3 linked regions of the Pelagibaculum spongiae genome follow. Each later gene encodes a partner of the first gene's protein in a complex. Links are inferred from orthologs where the notes say so. Each region holds a gene or a part of one and is shown in the gene's direction. Other genes may lie near its edges.

Region 1 (5,655 bases):
AAATAAGCGAAGGTTAATGTTTTGAAAAATATACCCCAGCGACGACTGCGTTTTTGCTCGTCAAGTGCGTTGGATGCTAGTTTTTCCAATGCTTGGCGCGCCCAATCATCTTGCCCATGGATTGGTCCTTGAGGTTGTTGCATAGAACCTCCGTCATTTGGATTCATTTATTATTTCCTTTGTTAAATATTGGGCTGCGCCATTGTACGAGCCATTCAGTCGCAATTTGTGCAACTGCTGAGCATCATCAGTGTAAGCGTCAGCATATTGCGCAAACTGAAATTTTTCAAAAGCGCCGTAACTTACTCCAATTGCTGCGACCCAGCGGGTGATCCGGACAAGATTATTTTTCCAGTCGTTCTAACACTTGAAGTAACTGAGGGTCATAGTCAGCTTCAAAGCTCACTCGGCGTTCATCTGCCGGATGATTAAACTCCAACTTGGCCGCATGCAAGAACAAACGTTTCAAGCCTTTCTGTTCCATGGTCTGGTTAAATTGTTCCCGGCCATATTTGTCATCACCAGCAATTGGAAATCCGACATGCTGGCAATGGACGCGAATTTGGTGGGTACGGCCTGTTAGTGGTGCAGCTTCCATTAAATTGGCATTAGGGTAATGCTTCAACACCCGAAAACGAGTTTCAGATGGCTTGCCTTCATCGCTTACCTTAACCATCCGCTCACCAGAGCGGGTTAAAAATCGCAGCAAAGGCGCTTTAACCGTTTTGCGGTCGGCTGGCCAATCAGAACGAACCAAGCAGTGGTAGCGCTTGTTCATTTTTTTCTCGCGCAATTGTTCTTGTAGCGAGCGCAAGGCAGAACGGCGTTTGGCAATCACCATGCAACCTGATGTTGGTCGATCCAGCCGATGAACTAGCTCCAGTGATTTGGCATTGGGGCGTAGCTGGCGAAATGCTTCGATTACCCCAACCACAATGCCGCTTCCGCCATGAGAAGCCATGCCCGAGGGTTTGTTCAACACCAGAAAATAGTCATCTTCATAGATGATTTTGTCTTCAAGGAAGGCAATTTGCTGCAATGGCAGGCTTGGCTTGTCATCTTTAGCAGCCATTCTGACCGGCGGAATGCGGATTTCGTCGCCTGCCTGAATTCGATATGGTGCCTTCACTCTTTTTTTGTTTACCCTAACTTCGCCTTTTCGAAGAATGCGGTAGACCAGCGTTTTAGGAACGCCTTTAAGGAAATTAATAAGATAGTTATCAATTCTCTGACCTTGATACTCTTCATCAATGATAACTTTTTGCACTTGTGTGCGAACGCTCTGCAACTCCGAACTCATTAACCTACTATCTCTGATGCAGCTAAAGTTTTACTGCTATTGAAAGCCTGCTATATTAGCCGAGCCTGACTGCAACTCCAATTATGAGTTTGAGGCATCAGGCCGCAGGATGAAGATTCCCTGCACTAAGACAACAAAGTACATATTGCTTCAGCAATAAAAAGAAGCATGTACATGTAGGCGAAAAGCCCAGCTGCCGCAAGTTTTAATGCGGCCCTATAAACCTGGCCTTGACAGGTTTGATGCGAAGCAACCATCCGTGGGGCTAAGCCAGAATTTTTGATGCCTGTTGACGCGAAGCGCGACGGGGTCAGCAGTAGGCACGACAAAACCTGCTGCATGTGATGACGAAACTAAAAATAAGAGTAGTTTTGACGTCAGACGTCCTCTGGCAAGCGGCAGTGACTTCTTTATAAAGGTCGCCGTGTTCCCCCCAGGATGGTCTATGTAATTAATGCCGCGCATCCCCCAAGGCATAGTTTGAGACCAAACTAGATGAAACGTATGTTGATAAATGCAACCCACCAGGAAGAGGTGCGCGTTGCAATGGTTGATGGCCAACGGTTGTATGACCTAGATATCGATGCACCTGGCCGTGCACAAAAAAAAGCCAATATATACAAAGGTAAAGTAACGCGCATTGAGCCAAGTCTTGAAGCTGCATTCGTTAACTACGGTGCCGATAGACATGGTTTCCTTCCGTTAAAAGAAGTGGCCCACGAATATTTTCCTAGCAAGGATTTTCAGGGACGTCCCAGCATTAAGGACGCCTTGAGAGAAGGCCAGGAAATCATCGTACAGATTGACAAAGAAGAACGCGGTAGCAAGGGTGCAGCATTAACCACCTTTGTGAGTTTGGCTGGTTCTTTTATTGTTCTGATGCCTAATAACCCACGTGCTGGCGGTATCTCTCGTCGCATTGAAGGTGAAGAAAGAACTCAGATTCGTGAAGCACGTGAATGCCTGAACATTCCTGACGGCATGGGCTTGATCGTACGTACTGCTGGTGTTGGCCGTAGCGCCGAAGATCTGCAATACGATCTGGAAATTCTTTTGAACCTGTGGGGTGAAATTGGCAAGGTGGTCGCGGGTCGTTCCGCACCTTTCTTGATTCATCAAGAAAGCGATGTAACTATCCGTGCAATAAGAGATTATTTGCGAATAGATGTCGGTGAAATCTTGGTCGATAGTCAAACTGCCTATGATAAAGCGCGTGCGCATATCTCACGGGTACGTCCTGACTACTTGAACAAGGTCAAGATGTACCAGGACACCACGCCGCTATTTAGCCGTTTCCAGATTGAAAGTCAGATCGAAACTGCCTTTGAACGTGAAGTTCGCCTGCCTTCTGGCGGTTCGGTAGTGATCGATCCAACTGAAGCGCTGATCTCTATTGATATCAACTCTGCCCGGGCAACCAAAGGTAGTGATATCGAAGAAACGGCACTTACAACTAACTTGGAAGCTTGTGACGAGATTGCTCGGCAGTTGCGTTTGCGCGACATCGGCGGTTTGATCGTTATTGACTTTATCGATATGGGCCCTACCCGCGCACAGCGTGAAGTCGAAAATCGGATGCGTGATGCACTGCGCATGGACCGGGCTCGAATTCAGGTTGGTCGTATCTCTCGCTTTGGTTTGTTGGAAATGTCGCGTCAGCGGCTGCGCCCTTCTTTGGGTGAGTCCAGCAAGATCGTTTGCCCACGCTGTTCTGGCCAAGGCACCGTTCGTGGAGTTGAATCTTTGAGCTTATCTATTCTTCGATTAATCGAAGAAGAAAGCATGAAAGAAAAAACCACACAAATTCGTGCGATTGTTCCGGTTGAAGTCGGCACCTACCTGCTGAATGAAAAAAGATCAGAACTAGCTGCGATAGAAAAGCGTAAGCAAGTATCTGTTTTAGTGGTGCCAAACCCTCACATGTTAACTCCTGAATATGAAGTTCAGCGGTTACGTGAAGATGGTTTGATTGCTGAAGATGATGGTCCTTCTTACAGCTTTGCAGAAGCACCTGAGTTACCAGAGATTTCTCCGGTAATGCAACCAGAAAACATTGGTCGTGATGAGCCAGCAGTTAATCAAGCTGCGCTGGTCGCACCTATTGCCAAGCCAGTAATGAAAATCCCTACTGCAGTGCCTGCCGCCAAAGCCGGTAAGCCTGGTTTGTTTAGCCGCATTTGGTCAGCAATTGTTGGTGAAGCAGAAGAAGCTCCGGCTAAACCTGCCAAGCCTGCCAATAAACGCAATACAAATGATCGAAATGATCGCGGCAATCGTAACAAGCAAGGCCGTGGCAATAATCGTGATCGTCAGCGCAATAATGATCGTAATGGCGACCAGAACAACCAAGATCAGGACGGTCAAAAGGCACGTCGCCAAAATAATCGCAAGCAGCCAGTTGCTCCGCAAGATAAAGAGCAAACTGAAGCGCAACAGCAAGATGGACGTCGTAGCCGCAACAACCGTAAGCCGCGCCAGCAGAATTCAGGTCAACCTGAAACGAATAATGCACCGATGCAGCAAGCGCAGCCTGAACAGGAAGTGCGCGAAAACAACGGTCGTCGCAACAACCGTCGTCGTAATAGCAAACAAGATGATCAGCCGCAGCAGCAGGATTTGCAAAGCCCGGCAGTTCAGAATAATGCAGAAGTCGATTTCGAGCCGCTCCAAGCGCAGGAAAAGCCTGAGCGTCGCCGCAATCAACGTCGCAATCAGCAAAAATCAGATGAAAGTCTGCAGCCAGTTGAAGCGAATGCAGTTGAGCCGGAAGCAACTGAATCAGCTGAAAGCCAACAAGAGCGCCGTGAAAACGGTCGTCGTCGTCGCCGCCAAACCAGAAAACCACAGGTTGATGGCCAGCAGCAAGACGGCCAAGTTGTTGAACAGCAAACTGAGAAACCATCAGAAATCACCTTCACGGTTGATGATGAAGAGCCAGCCGCAATGCCAGCTCGTGAACCTCGCGAGCACCGTCAGCCACGCCAGCGTCGTCATCCACGACAAAAGGCCAGCAGACACCCTGCTCCTGAGTTAGATAGTTCAGAGCGCAAAGAAGTGGCGAGCGAGTCGGTTTCGGTTGAAAAGAAAGCGTTCAATCCTGAGCAAATGCTACACGCTGATGTACCGCCAGCAATGGTCAATAAGCCAGCGCAAGTGGTAAACAAGCCCCGGCCAAAACCTGTAGCGAAAGCTGAAGTTGTTGAAGCAGTAGCAAAACCTGCTGAAAAGCCGGTTGCGCCTAAAAAGCCTGCTGCCCCAGCATCTAAGCAGGTTAGAACCAGAAGGCCTCAAGCTTCGTCTGAAAAACCAGCAGTTGAAGCTCAGCCAGCACAGGTTTCTCGGCCAGCGGCTGCACCAGTTCAGGTTGCTAGTAAGCCAGCAAATTCAGCGATGCGTCAGATAAAGACCAGTCGTTCTGATGCGCCTGTAACTCAAGCGACTGCAGCACCGATTGCTCAGCCTGCTTCAGTGCCAGCATGGAAGAAGCAAAGGCAAAAGCCTGTTGCTACTGCAGCACCTGCAGCAATGAAACAAGTTAAAACCCGTGCTGAAAATGCCTAACGGTTAATGATTACTGTCGAAGCCTAGTTAATAGGCTTCGACAGCCATCTTCTACCAGATCCATCACATGATCAAAGCCGCCATTACCGCCAAAATATGGATCCGGCACTTCATCTTCCTCCTGCGACGTACCATTCAGAAATAATTCAACCTTGTGCTGTAGATTTTCCGGGCACATTCGCTGCAACTTGCTCAAATTCGAACGATCCATTGCCAAAACCAAATCAAATAGCTCGAAATCTTCGTTAGTTACCTGTCGCGCTCTTAGTTGGGTTAAATCGTAACCTCGCCTGCGTGCGGTTGCCGCAGTCCGAGAGTCAGGAGATTCGCCAATATGCCAGGCATCAGTGCCAGCAGAATCGCAACTGATATCATCTTGATCTGACAGCATTTTTCTGAAAACACCATCGGCAGTGGGAGAACGGCAAATATTGCCCATACAAACAAAAAGTACCTGTTTCATAGCGCTCACTAAATGGTCATATAACTTGTCTTACAGTATTTAAACGCCTCTGTTATAGTCCAGCGCATTGATAAAGAGGACAAAGATCCTCGGTTGCTGGAGTCAACTTTGCGTTTTTCCTATAAGGCGATTGTTGTTTCGGTTGTGGCAGCCATAGCAGGTTATGGTATCTGGCTGTTGGCAACTGACTCAGGTGATGGCTTAAAAGCGATCACACAATTTTCTCCCTGGTTGGTGTTATGGGTCAGCTTGCTGTCAATTGCCAACTATTTACTGCGTTTTTTTCGCTGGCAAGGTTTCCTGCGACAGGGGGATTATGCGGTTCCTCCGT
Region 2 (4,956 bases), on another replicon or contig:
CTGAAGGTGAAGTGATCGAAACCCGTCCTGTGGATGTTAATGAAGCACAGCTGCAACAAGTCGTGGCTGAATTTAGAGGTCCCCAGGATCAAGTGCCTTCCATGTATTCTGCTATCAAGCATGAAGGCCAACCTTTATACAAACTGGCTCGCCAAGGTATTGAGGTAGAGCGTCAACCACGGCCAATCAATGTTTATTCTTTAGAAATTCTAGAGTTGAACGGCGATGAAGCAACGCTTGAAGCTCGGGTTAGCAAGGGAACTTACATTCGTAGTCTGGCCGAAGATATCGGTGAGAAACTTGGATGTGGCGCTCACGTCATCATGTTACGACGACTGAGTGTTGGTGGGTTAGATGACGCCACGATGGTAACGATGGATCAGCTCAAAGAATTGCGAGAGCAAGAATTAGGGCGCGATAAGGTAGAAGCGCTGTTACAGCCTATCTCCACCATGGTTAATCATTGGCCGACGCTAACATTGCCAGATGCCTCCGCATATTATTTGCGAATGGGGCAGCCGGTAGTAGTTCCTAAGGCACCTACCGAAGGTTGGGTTAGCTTGCAATTGCAAGATGAGCGTTTCCTAGGTGTAGGCGAAGTACTGGATGACGGCCGGGTGGCTCCAAGGCGTTTGCTGACGGAAGCTTGATTCCAATTTAATTGGCATTGCACACTGCATGCCGATGATTATTTTTTTAGATGACTTGTAATAGGAGATATCCATATGTTATCTGCAGACGTAAAAGCGCAGATCGTAGCTGAAAACGCACGCGGTGAAGGTGATACCGGTTCCCCAGAGGTTCAAGTAGCACTGTTGACTGCAAATATTGTTGAATTGACTGAGCACTTTAAAGCACACAAGAAAGATCATCACAGCCGTCGTGGACTGCTGCGTATGGTTTCTCAGCGCCGTAAATTGCTTGATTATCTGAAAGGCAAGAATCTGGATCGCTATCGCGCCCTGATCACTAAGCTTGGCCTGCGCCGCTAATTTCAGATATTAACTACTAAGGATCTTCCGAGTGACTCCGAATAGAAAAGTTTTCCAATACGGCAAGCATACCGTCACCATGGAAACTGGCGCGATTGCACGCCAGGCAACGGCAGCGGTACGAGTCGATGTAGATGGCACCACTGTTCTAGTAACTGTTGTTGCTAAAAAAGAGAGTGACGGTGACCGCGGCTTTTTCCCGCTGACGGTTAACTATCAGGAGCGTACCTACTCGTTAGGGAAGATCCCTGGTGGTTTCTTCAAGCGCGAAGGTAGACCGACCGAACGGGAGACTTTAATCTCCCGTTTGATCGATCGCCCAGTTCGCCCGTTATTCCCAGATGCGTTCCAAAATGAAGTTCAGATCGTTGCAACCGTAATGTCGTGGAATCCAGAAGTGGACCCAGATATTCCTGCATTGATTGGTACTTCAGCTGCATTGTGTATTGCTGGTGTTCCATTTATGGGCCCAATCGGTGCGGCAAAAGTAGGTTACGCCAACGGCGAATATCTGCTTAACCCTTCTTTTGAAGAGTTAAAAACCTCCAAGTTAGAATTGATTGTTGCTGGTACTGAAAGTGCAGTGTTAATGGTTGAATCTGAAGCTGAAGAGCTGTCAGAAGAAATCATGTTAGGTGCTGTAATGTTTGGTCACGAGCAGCAGCAAGTTGCTATCGCTGCAATCAACGAGTTCGCTGCCGAGCACGGCAAGCCAGCTTGGGATTGGGAGCCTCCTGCTGAAAATGAAGCATTGGCATCTAAAGTTGCTGAACTGGCAACTGAAGGTATGACTGCTGCATATCAGATTCAGGAAAAAATGAGCCGTTACCAGGCAGTGGGTGAGCTGAAAGCTCAGACTATTGAAGCCCTGGCTGCTGGTGATGCGCCAGAATTCGATGCTAAAGAAGTATCTAAGTACTTCGGTAAGCTAGAAAAAAGCGTTGTTCGTAGCCGCGTATTGTCGGGCGAGCCACGTATCGATGGACGTGAAACTGATACAGTTCGTCCAATTACTGTTGAGCATGGCATTCTGGATCGTACCCACGGTTCTGCATTGTTTACTCGCGGTGAGACTCAGGCAATCGTTACTGCCACTTTGGGTACTGAGCGTGATGCACAGCGCCTGGAAGGTCCAAACGGTGAGCAGTTCGATACCTTCATGTTGCACTACAATTTCCCTCCATTCTGTGTAGGCGAAACTGGCTTCATGAGCGGACCTAAGCGTCGCGAAATCGGTCACGGCCGTTTAGCACGTCGCGGTGTTCAAGCGATCCTGCCTAAGTTCGAAGATTTCCCATACAGCATTCGTGTGGTTTCTGAGATTACTGAATCAAACGGTTCAAGCTCTATGGCTTCTGTTTGTGGTACTTCTCTGGCACTGATGGACGCTGGTGTTCCTGTGAAATCCGGCGTTGCCGGTATCGCAATGGGCTTGATCAAAGGCGACGATTGCTTTGCAGTTCTATCTGACATTCTGGGTGACGAAGATCACCTAGGTGACATGGACTTTAAAGTAGCCGGTAGCCGTAACGGTATCACTGCACTGCAGATGGATATCAAGATCGACGGTATCACTAGCGAAATCATGGAAATCGCTTTAAGTCAGGCAAGTGGCGGACGTTTGTTCATCCTTGACGAGATGGAAAAAGTGATTTCTCAGCCACAAGGCGAGTTATCTTCTTTTGCACCTCGCATGCTGACCATGAAGATCAACCCTGACAAGATCCGTGACGTTATCGGTAAAGGCGGCGCAACTATCCGTCAAATCACCGAAGAAACTGGCGTTGCGATCGATCTGGATGACGACGGTACTGTACGTATCGCCGCGGTTGATTTGGAAGCTGGCGAAAAAGCTAAGAAGATCATCGAACGAATTACTGCTGACGTAGAAGTAGGCACTATCTACCAAGGTACAGTTCAGCGTCTGATGGAATTCGGTGCTTTCGTTAACATCCTGCCAGGCAAAGATGGTTTGGTGCACATTTCTCAAATCGCTGACAAGCGTGTCGAGAAAGTGGCTGACGAACTGAATGTTGGTGATGTGGTTGAAGTTAAGGTACTGGAAGTTGACCGTCAGGGTCGCATCCGTCTTTCTATGAAAGAAGTCGTATCTGACCGTTTAGAAAAGCCTGATGCTGAAGCAGCACCAGTAGTAGAAGAAGCTCCAAAGCAACCAGCAGCTGAATAATTTCAGCCAGCTAGATTGTAAAGATGCTTTTGAAAAAGACGCCTAAGGGCGTCTTTTTTTATGTCTGTTATTTATGGTTCTGCGCTTGATGTGGGTTGTGTTGAAACTTTATGCGAGCCACAACAATAGAATCGAACCTATTAAAAGCAACAAAATAAACCAGCCCAGCCGATCAACCAGCATTGCAGCTCGCCGCTAATTCGCGCATTATGGCCGCTTGTTCAAAAGAAGTTGCTGTAGATGTTATTGAAAGGGAATTTTACCGAGTTTTATCTGGGCTTTTCAGCTGCGAGTTCTAAAGCACAGGCAAGGAAAGCCTGCGATGAAGCTGCTGCTTCACTAAGTGATGCGTTCCAGAAATGGCGCGTCAGTTCTGGCGTGCGCATCCCGCTTGACTGTGATTTATCGCAGGACACATTAGCTTGGGGTGATTTGATTAATCAGCTAGATTTGCCGCAATCACCGTTATTAATTCCATTTCATTGGCCTGAAAATACCAAAACACTGATTGCCAGTTGGCAGCAGCTAATCAAAATTTTCCCGTCGACCGCTGAAGCTGACTTTGCACTGCAAATGCTTTCAGATGCTGGTGACCAGCTACAACACAATCGACAAGCTTGGGCTGATGAAATTTTTCGTTGCTTAAAAGATGCGCTCTATGTCGTAGCGAACAACTTTCAAGCTAAAAAAACGACTCAACTGGAACAGCAGCAGTTAGCTGATGCATGGCTAAAGGCAGCAGAGCGGTTGCTAGAACAGAGGCAATCGCAAGCTGAGTTTGTAGCGATTAGGACCGATGCTGAGCAAGCTGAGCAAGCTTTTCCTATGAGCTGGCGACAAATTCAGCGGTTCTTGATCCGCTTTGCCGGCCTGGCTTCCAGTATCGATTTGGAGCAAGTGATGCAGCAACAGCAAGCTATCGAACGTAATCAGCAGCAAATCCTTGAGCAAAACCAGCAGCAAATGCAGAAAATGCATGGCATAGAAGCCAAGTTAGATAAATTACTGCAACAGCAAACCGAAACCGCCAGTTAACTTCCCTCTTGTTTTTCTCGTGGCAGCTCGGAGCAAATGATTGGGTACTCGTCATTCTCGCCAAGGAAGACGGGAGCCCATTAACAAGAAAGTTAAAGCTCCAGCCAAACCATCAGAAATTAAATTTTACCCTCCGTAGCCATAGATTCCGTACTTCCAGTTACAGAATGACGCGAGGGTCAGCAAGTAACCGCGTCATTACTTTTAGCGCTAACATGCCAATATGGTGCTTTTGTCTTTGATCTGCATCAAGCGAAGCTTTACCCGAATTAAGCTCGTTCACAGTTTTTTACAATCAGGATTGCGCCTAAAGCATTAATTATTTCATACTGTTGTCTGACCAAATCAACCGGAGTGCTTATGGCTGTCAGCCGTTTCCCATCAATTCTTGCCCTAGTATTCATTGTTTTTTTTATTGTACTGGGAATAGATCCAGTATCTCGGGAAGTATGGTTGGCCGAAGTTATCCCAGTGGTGGGGGTTTTTCTGATATTGCTGGTGAGTTACCCGGCATTTAAATTTAGTAATCTAGCTTATTTGATGATGGCGTTCTGGATGTTTTGGCACACCGTCGGCGGCCACTACACCTTTGCCAATGTGCCATTCGGTTTTGTCACGGATCTATTGGGCAGCGAGCGAAATCATTTCGATCGAATTGGCCATTTCTCGGTCGGTTTTTACGCCTATCCATTAATGGAATATATGACCCGCCGCCGCTTTGCCGGTGTGTTGCAAGCCAGC
Region 3 (4,934 bases), on another replicon or contig:
TTACGAGAGCGTTATTCGTAAAGAGCGTCGTGGTGATTATAACGGCAGCACGGTTCAGGTTATTCCTCATATTACCGATGAAATCAAACGTCGAGTGCGTGCTGGCGCTGCTGGTGCTGATATTGCCATGGTTGAAATTGGCGGTACCGTAGGTGATATTGAGGCGATGCCGTTTTTGGAAGCCATTCGCCAAATGCGAGTCGAAGAAAGCAGCAAAAACACCATGTTCTTGCACTTAACATTGGTGCCGTATATTGGCGCTGCTGGCGAAATCAAAACCAAGCCGACTCAGCATTCTGTTAAAGAACTGCGTTCTATTGGTATACAGCCAGATGTTTTGGTTTGCCGGAGTGAGCGTGGCGTTGAAGGTAATGAGCGCCGTAAGATTGCCTTGTTCACCAATGTGGATGAAGAAGCGGTTATTTCTTGCCAAGACGTGGATTCTATTTATCGAATTCCGCAAATGCTAAGTGATCAGGGGCTGGATCAGCTTATTGTTGATCGTTTTCGCTTACAATGCTCGCCGGCAGATTTGAGCGAATGGGAACAAGTTGTCGATGCACAACTCAACCCAACATCGCGAGTAAAAATCGCCATGGTAGGCAAATATATGGACTTGTCCGATGCCTACAAATCTTTAACCGAATCTTTGAGTCACGCTGGTATTCATACCAGAACCAAAGTGGAAGTTTGCTATATCGATTCTGAATCTTTGGAATATGAAGGCACAGATAAACTCAAGCAAATGGATGCGATTTTGGTGCCTGGCGGGTTCGGTGAGCGGGGCGTTGAAGGCAAAATTATTGCTGCCCGTTTCGCTCGTGAAAACAAAGTACCTTATTTAGGTATTTGTCTGGGAATGCAGGTTGCTGTGATTGAATATGCGCGCCATCAGGCGGGAATGGACAATGCTCACAGCACCGAATTTAAGCCAGATACGCCGCATCCAGTGGTCGGTTTAATCACCGAATGGAAACGGTCAGATGGCGAAGTAGAACAGCGTGATGCGGCTGCCGACTTAGGCGGTACTATGCGTTTGGGTGCTCAGACATGTTTATTAGAGCCAGACAGCCTAGCGGCTAAAGTTTACGGCTCCGCTTCAGTCTTTGAGCGTCATCGCCATCGTTATGAAGTTAATGGTGAGTTGGTAACTCAGATTGAACAAGCAGGCTTGAAAGTGTCTGGTCGTTCAGAGGATGGACAGTTGGTCGAAATGGTCGAGATAGAGAATCACCCATGGTTCCTAGCTTGTCAGTTCCACCCGGAGTTCACATCAACTCCAAGAGATGGACATCCACTCTTTACCAGTTTTGTTAAGGCAGCAATCAATCAACGAGATGCATAAGCATTCGTTTGAATTGACTGTTGGAATTTAAGAGGGCTTTGGGCCCGCAGCTATCCTTTTTCTGCTGTTATTTTGGAGAATAGGCTTTATGGCAATTATCGCTAAAATTATTGGTCGCGAAATCATGGACTCTCGGGGCAACCCGACTGTTGAAGCTGAAGTACATCTGGAATCCGGTGCCATGGGTATGGCATGCGCTCCTTCCGGTGCTTCAACTGGTTCACGCGAAGCGTTGGAATTACGTGACGGCGATAAGTCTCGTTACATGGGTAAAGGTGTTCTGACTGCAGTTAGCAACATTAAAGACCTGATCACTCCAGCATTGATTGGTAAGGACGCTGCAGATCAGCGCGCAATCGATAACCTGATGATCGAATTAGACGGTACTGAAAACAAAGCTAAGCTGGGTGCAAACGCAATCTTGGCAGTTTCTTTAGCAGCGGCTAAAGCGGTTGCTGCTGAAAAGCGCATTCCTTTGTTCCAGCACATTGCTGATTTGAACGGCACTCCTGGTGTTTACCGCATGCCGGTACCAATGATGAACATCATCAATGGTGGCGAGCACGCTGACAACAACGTTGATATCCAAGAGTTCATGATTCAGCCAGTGAGCGCAACTAGCTTCCGTGAAGCACTGCGTATGGGTGCTGAAGTATTCCATTCACTGAAAAAAGTTCTGTCTGATCGCGGCTTGAGCACTGCAGTTGGCGATGAAGGTGGATTCGCGCCAAACTTGTCTTCTAACGCTGAAGCGTTAGCAGTAATCAAGATTGCTGTTGAAGCAGCTGGCTACAAACTGGGCACAGATATTACTCTGGCGCTGGACTGTGCAGCTTCTGAATTCTACGAAGACGGTCAATACAACCTGAAAGGCGAAGGCAAAATCTTCTCTTCAGAAGGTTTCTCTGACTTCTTGGCTGAGTTGGCTGAACAATATCCAATCATCTCTATTGAAGATGGTTTGAACGAATCAGATTGGGATGGTTTCGCATACCAGACCAAGATCATGGGTGACAAGATCCAAATCGTTGGTGACGACTTGTTCGTAACTAACACCAAGATCCTGCAAGAAGGTATCGACAAAGGTATCGCTAACTCTATCCTGATCAAATTCAACCAGATCGGTTCTTTGACCGAAACTCTGGACGCGATCAAGATGGCTAAAGATGCGGGTTACACAGCAGTTATCTCTCACCGTTCAGGTGAAACTGAAGATGCAACTATTGCTGATTTAGCGGTTGGTACTGCTGCTGGCCAGATTAAAACAGGTTCTCTGTGCCGTTCTGACCGTGTATCAAAGTACAACCAGTTGCTGCGTATCGAAGAAGCGCTGGGCGACGTTGAATATCCTGGTTTGAAAGCATTCAACCAGCAGCGCTAATTGTTAAAAACTAGCGTTGACAAAAAACCGGCTTCTTAGCCGGTTTTTTGGTTTTTGGAAGTTAGTAGCGATCATCTCTATCTTCATTGTCAGAGAAATCATCACCATCATAATCATCTTTATTGTCGCCAAAATTGTCACGGCCGTATGTGTTCTCTTGGACAGCAATATCTAAGGCAATACTGTCTTCAATGCTTTGTTTTTCGAACAAAGCCGTGTGATTCTGTGTTCTCTTCTTGTGTGTAGGTTTGAATTGGCCGAATGAATTAAAAGTTTTACTCTGGAATCGATCAGCACTTTTGATATTAGTTGTGTTGGTTTTCGTAGGCGATATTGGAGCTAGAACTATTTGTTTAAGTTGTTTGTTTTTAATATTTTGGCAGGCCAATTCGAGTTTGTTGATTTTATGCTCAAGTAGCTTCTCTTTTTTAATAAGCGTCTCTATTATATGTTTTTGTTCACTTTGACACTCTGAGAGTATCTCGATTTTGTTTTCTAGTTGCGCACTTTTTTTAAAGTGCGAGATGATTGTTTTGAACACCATTAGTTCTCGCGTCTTCTTTGTATCGCAATCATCATCCATTATTGCATGGTTGTTATTGATAAAAGTCTATTTAGGCTTAGGCTATGTTGGTTGCATCTAGTCATTTGAATCAACTTTCGCAGTAGAATTGTCGTTGATGCTAGGAAAACATTTCAAGGGATATTCACTTCTGAGTGACATCCAATCATTTTCTATCCAGAAATCGTAGCAACTGAAGTTAAATCAGTTGAATTTACGGATTGGTGCTAATGGCGTTAGGAAAAATGATTTCTTTATTTCGTGTAAAAATCGTTGTTGATAGTTTGGTTGCATTAGAAATTGGCCTGCCTGTTATTCGCAAACACTGTAAATTATTTGAGGCTTTGGCTAACAACGGCGTAGAGCGAGGCTGCTAAAACATGGAAATTAAATACTTCAAAATCTGCGATATCGGTATGTATGAGTCGCAGACAATCAAAGTCGCTCCAACTGACGACTATCCAGATAGCAACGCGACTGTTGTAATTGGTAATAATGGTTCTGGAAAGACAACGTTGCTACAAGCTGTGGCGACTTCTCTTAGTTGGTTAGTCGCTAGGATTTCCTCTGAAAAAGGCGTTGGTAAGCTAATCGAGGAAGATAGTATTCGTAATTCTGCCAATGATGCATTAATCGGGGTATGTGTACGGGAACGGCTCTTGAAGGACTTCCAAGAACGGGATTGGGAACTTGCCAGGAAGCGTAAAGGTAAGAACGGACGGTTTCAATCAGACTTGCAAGAACTGGCTTTGCTAGCCAATTTTTTTCGGCAAAGGTTGACGGATGACCCTTCTGCTTCGTTGCCGTTGGTAGCTTTTTATCCAGCAGAGCGTGGCGTTTTAGATATTCCACTAAAAATTCGCAAGAAACGTTTACTTCAGCAAATTGATGGCTTCGAAAATTCGCTAGGGCAAAGTGTAGATTTTCGCCGCTTTTTTGAGTGGTTTAGAGAACGTGAAGATGTTGAAAATGAACGGGGTGTTTCTGACGAAACAATAACGCTACTAAAAAAAGAACTAAAGAGTGATGAACAAGCATTGCAGAGGTTGGAGCAGCTTATTGAATCTAAAAAAGATCGTCAATTAACTGCGGTTCGCTCTGCAATCTCCAGTTTCATGCCGGATCTTAAAAACCTCAGAGTGCGCCGCAAGCCTCGGCTACATATGTCGGTAGATAAAAACGGTGAAACCTTTGATGTTTCCCAGTTATCTCAGGGCGAGAAAAGTCTAATGGCTTTGGTGGGTGATATCGCTCGCCGGTTAGCGATGATGAATCCTGCTTTGGAAAACCCGCTGCATGGTGATGGCGTAGTGTTGATTGATGAGGTTGACCTGCATTTACATCCGCAATGGCAAAGAAGTTTAATTCAGCGTTTGACTTCTACTTTTCCAAATATTCAATTTGTACTAACCACCCATTCACCGATTGTGATTAGTGATAACCGCAACATTCTTACATATTTACTGAATGACGGAGAGGTTTCACAGCTGCCATCGCAATTTGGTAAAGATGTAAATTCGGTTTTGCTAGATGTAATGAACACCAATATTCGTAACTCTGAAGTTGAGCAAAAGATAGATGCTTTGTTTGATTCGATTCAGGAGGTGCGTATTGTAGATGCATGCGGCCAGCTTGAAGAATTAGAG

The links. Proteins that work in one complex are often made in the same cells at the same time.
Region 2: the proteins of rne (region 1) and pnp are in contact, whole or in part, in a cryo-EM structure (PDB 9QH0), measured with the Escherichia coli proteins. The link is inferred for Pelagibaculum spongiae from one-to-one orthologs.
Region 3: the proteins of rne (region 1) and eno are in contact, whole or in part, in a solved structure (PDB 2FYM), measured with the Escherichia coli proteins. The link is inferred for Pelagibaculum spongiae from one-to-one orthologs.

Annotation. Positions count from the first base shown.
Region 1 is NZ_QDDL01000004.1:288,695-294,349, reverse strand. The notes cover bases 1,453-5,061. They hold rne (ribonuclease E), read left to right. Parts: upstream 1,453-1,795; coding sequence 1,796-4,861; downstream 4,862-5,061. Other genes in these bases: DC094_RS11765 (low molecular weight protein-tyrosine-phosphatase), read right to left, coding at 4,872-5,061. Also shown: DC094_RS11780 (S49 family peptidase), read right to left, coding at 1-143; 23S rRNA pseudouridine(955/2504/2580) synthase RluC, read right to left, coding at 344-1,300; more of DC094_RS11765, read right to left, coding at 5,062-5,324; DC094_RS11760 (lysylphosphatidylglycerol synthase transmembrane domain-containing protein), read left to right, coding at 5,433-5,655. UniProt on the Escherichia coli protein: Endoribonuclease that plays a central role in RNA processing and decay. Required for the maturation of 5S and 16S rRNAs and the majority of tRNAs. Also involved in the degradation of most mRNAs.
Region 2 is NZ_QDDL01000001.1:393,417-398,372, reverse strand. Bases 692-3,601 are described here. They hold pnp (polyribonucleotide nucleotidyltransferase), read left to right. Parts: upstream 692-1,023; coding sequence 1,024-3,180; downstream 3,181-3,601. Other genes in these bases: DC094_RS01725 (hypothetical protein), read left to right, coding at 3,427-3,601; rpsO (30S ribosomal protein S15), read left to right, coding at 726-992. In the rest of the region: tRNA pseudouridine(55) synthase TruB, read left to right, coding at 1-650; more of DC094_RS01725, read left to right, coding at 3,602-4,215; DC094_RS22665 (hypothetical protein), read right to left, coding at 4,376-4,498; DC094_RS01720 (DUF2238 domain-containing protein), read left to right, coding at 4,576-4,956. UniProt on the Escherichia coli protein: Involved in mRNA degradation. Catalyzes the phosphorolysis of single-stranded polyribonucleotides processively in the 3'- to 5'-direction. Also involved, along with RNase II, in tRNA processing.
Region 3 is NZ_QDDL01000011.1:9,023-13,956, reverse strand. Bases 692-3,579 are described here. They hold eno (phosphopyruvate hydratase), read left to right. Parts: upstream 692-1,433; coding sequence 1,434-2,726; downstream 2,727-3,579. Other genes in these bases: DC094_RS22195 (hypothetical protein), read left to right, coding at 3,519-3,579; DC094_RS18665 (hypothetical protein), read right to left, coding at 2,788-3,309; pyrG (CTP synthase), read left to right, coding at 692-1,345. Also shown: more of pyrG, read left to right, coding at 1-691; more of DC094_RS22195, read left to right, coding at 3,580-3,665; DC094_RS18660 (AAA family ATPase), read left to right, coding at 3,669-4,934. UniProt on the Escherichia coli protein: Catalyzes the reversible conversion of 2-phosphoglycerate (2-PG) into phosphoenolpyruvate (PEP). It is essential for the degradation of carbohydrates via glycolysis.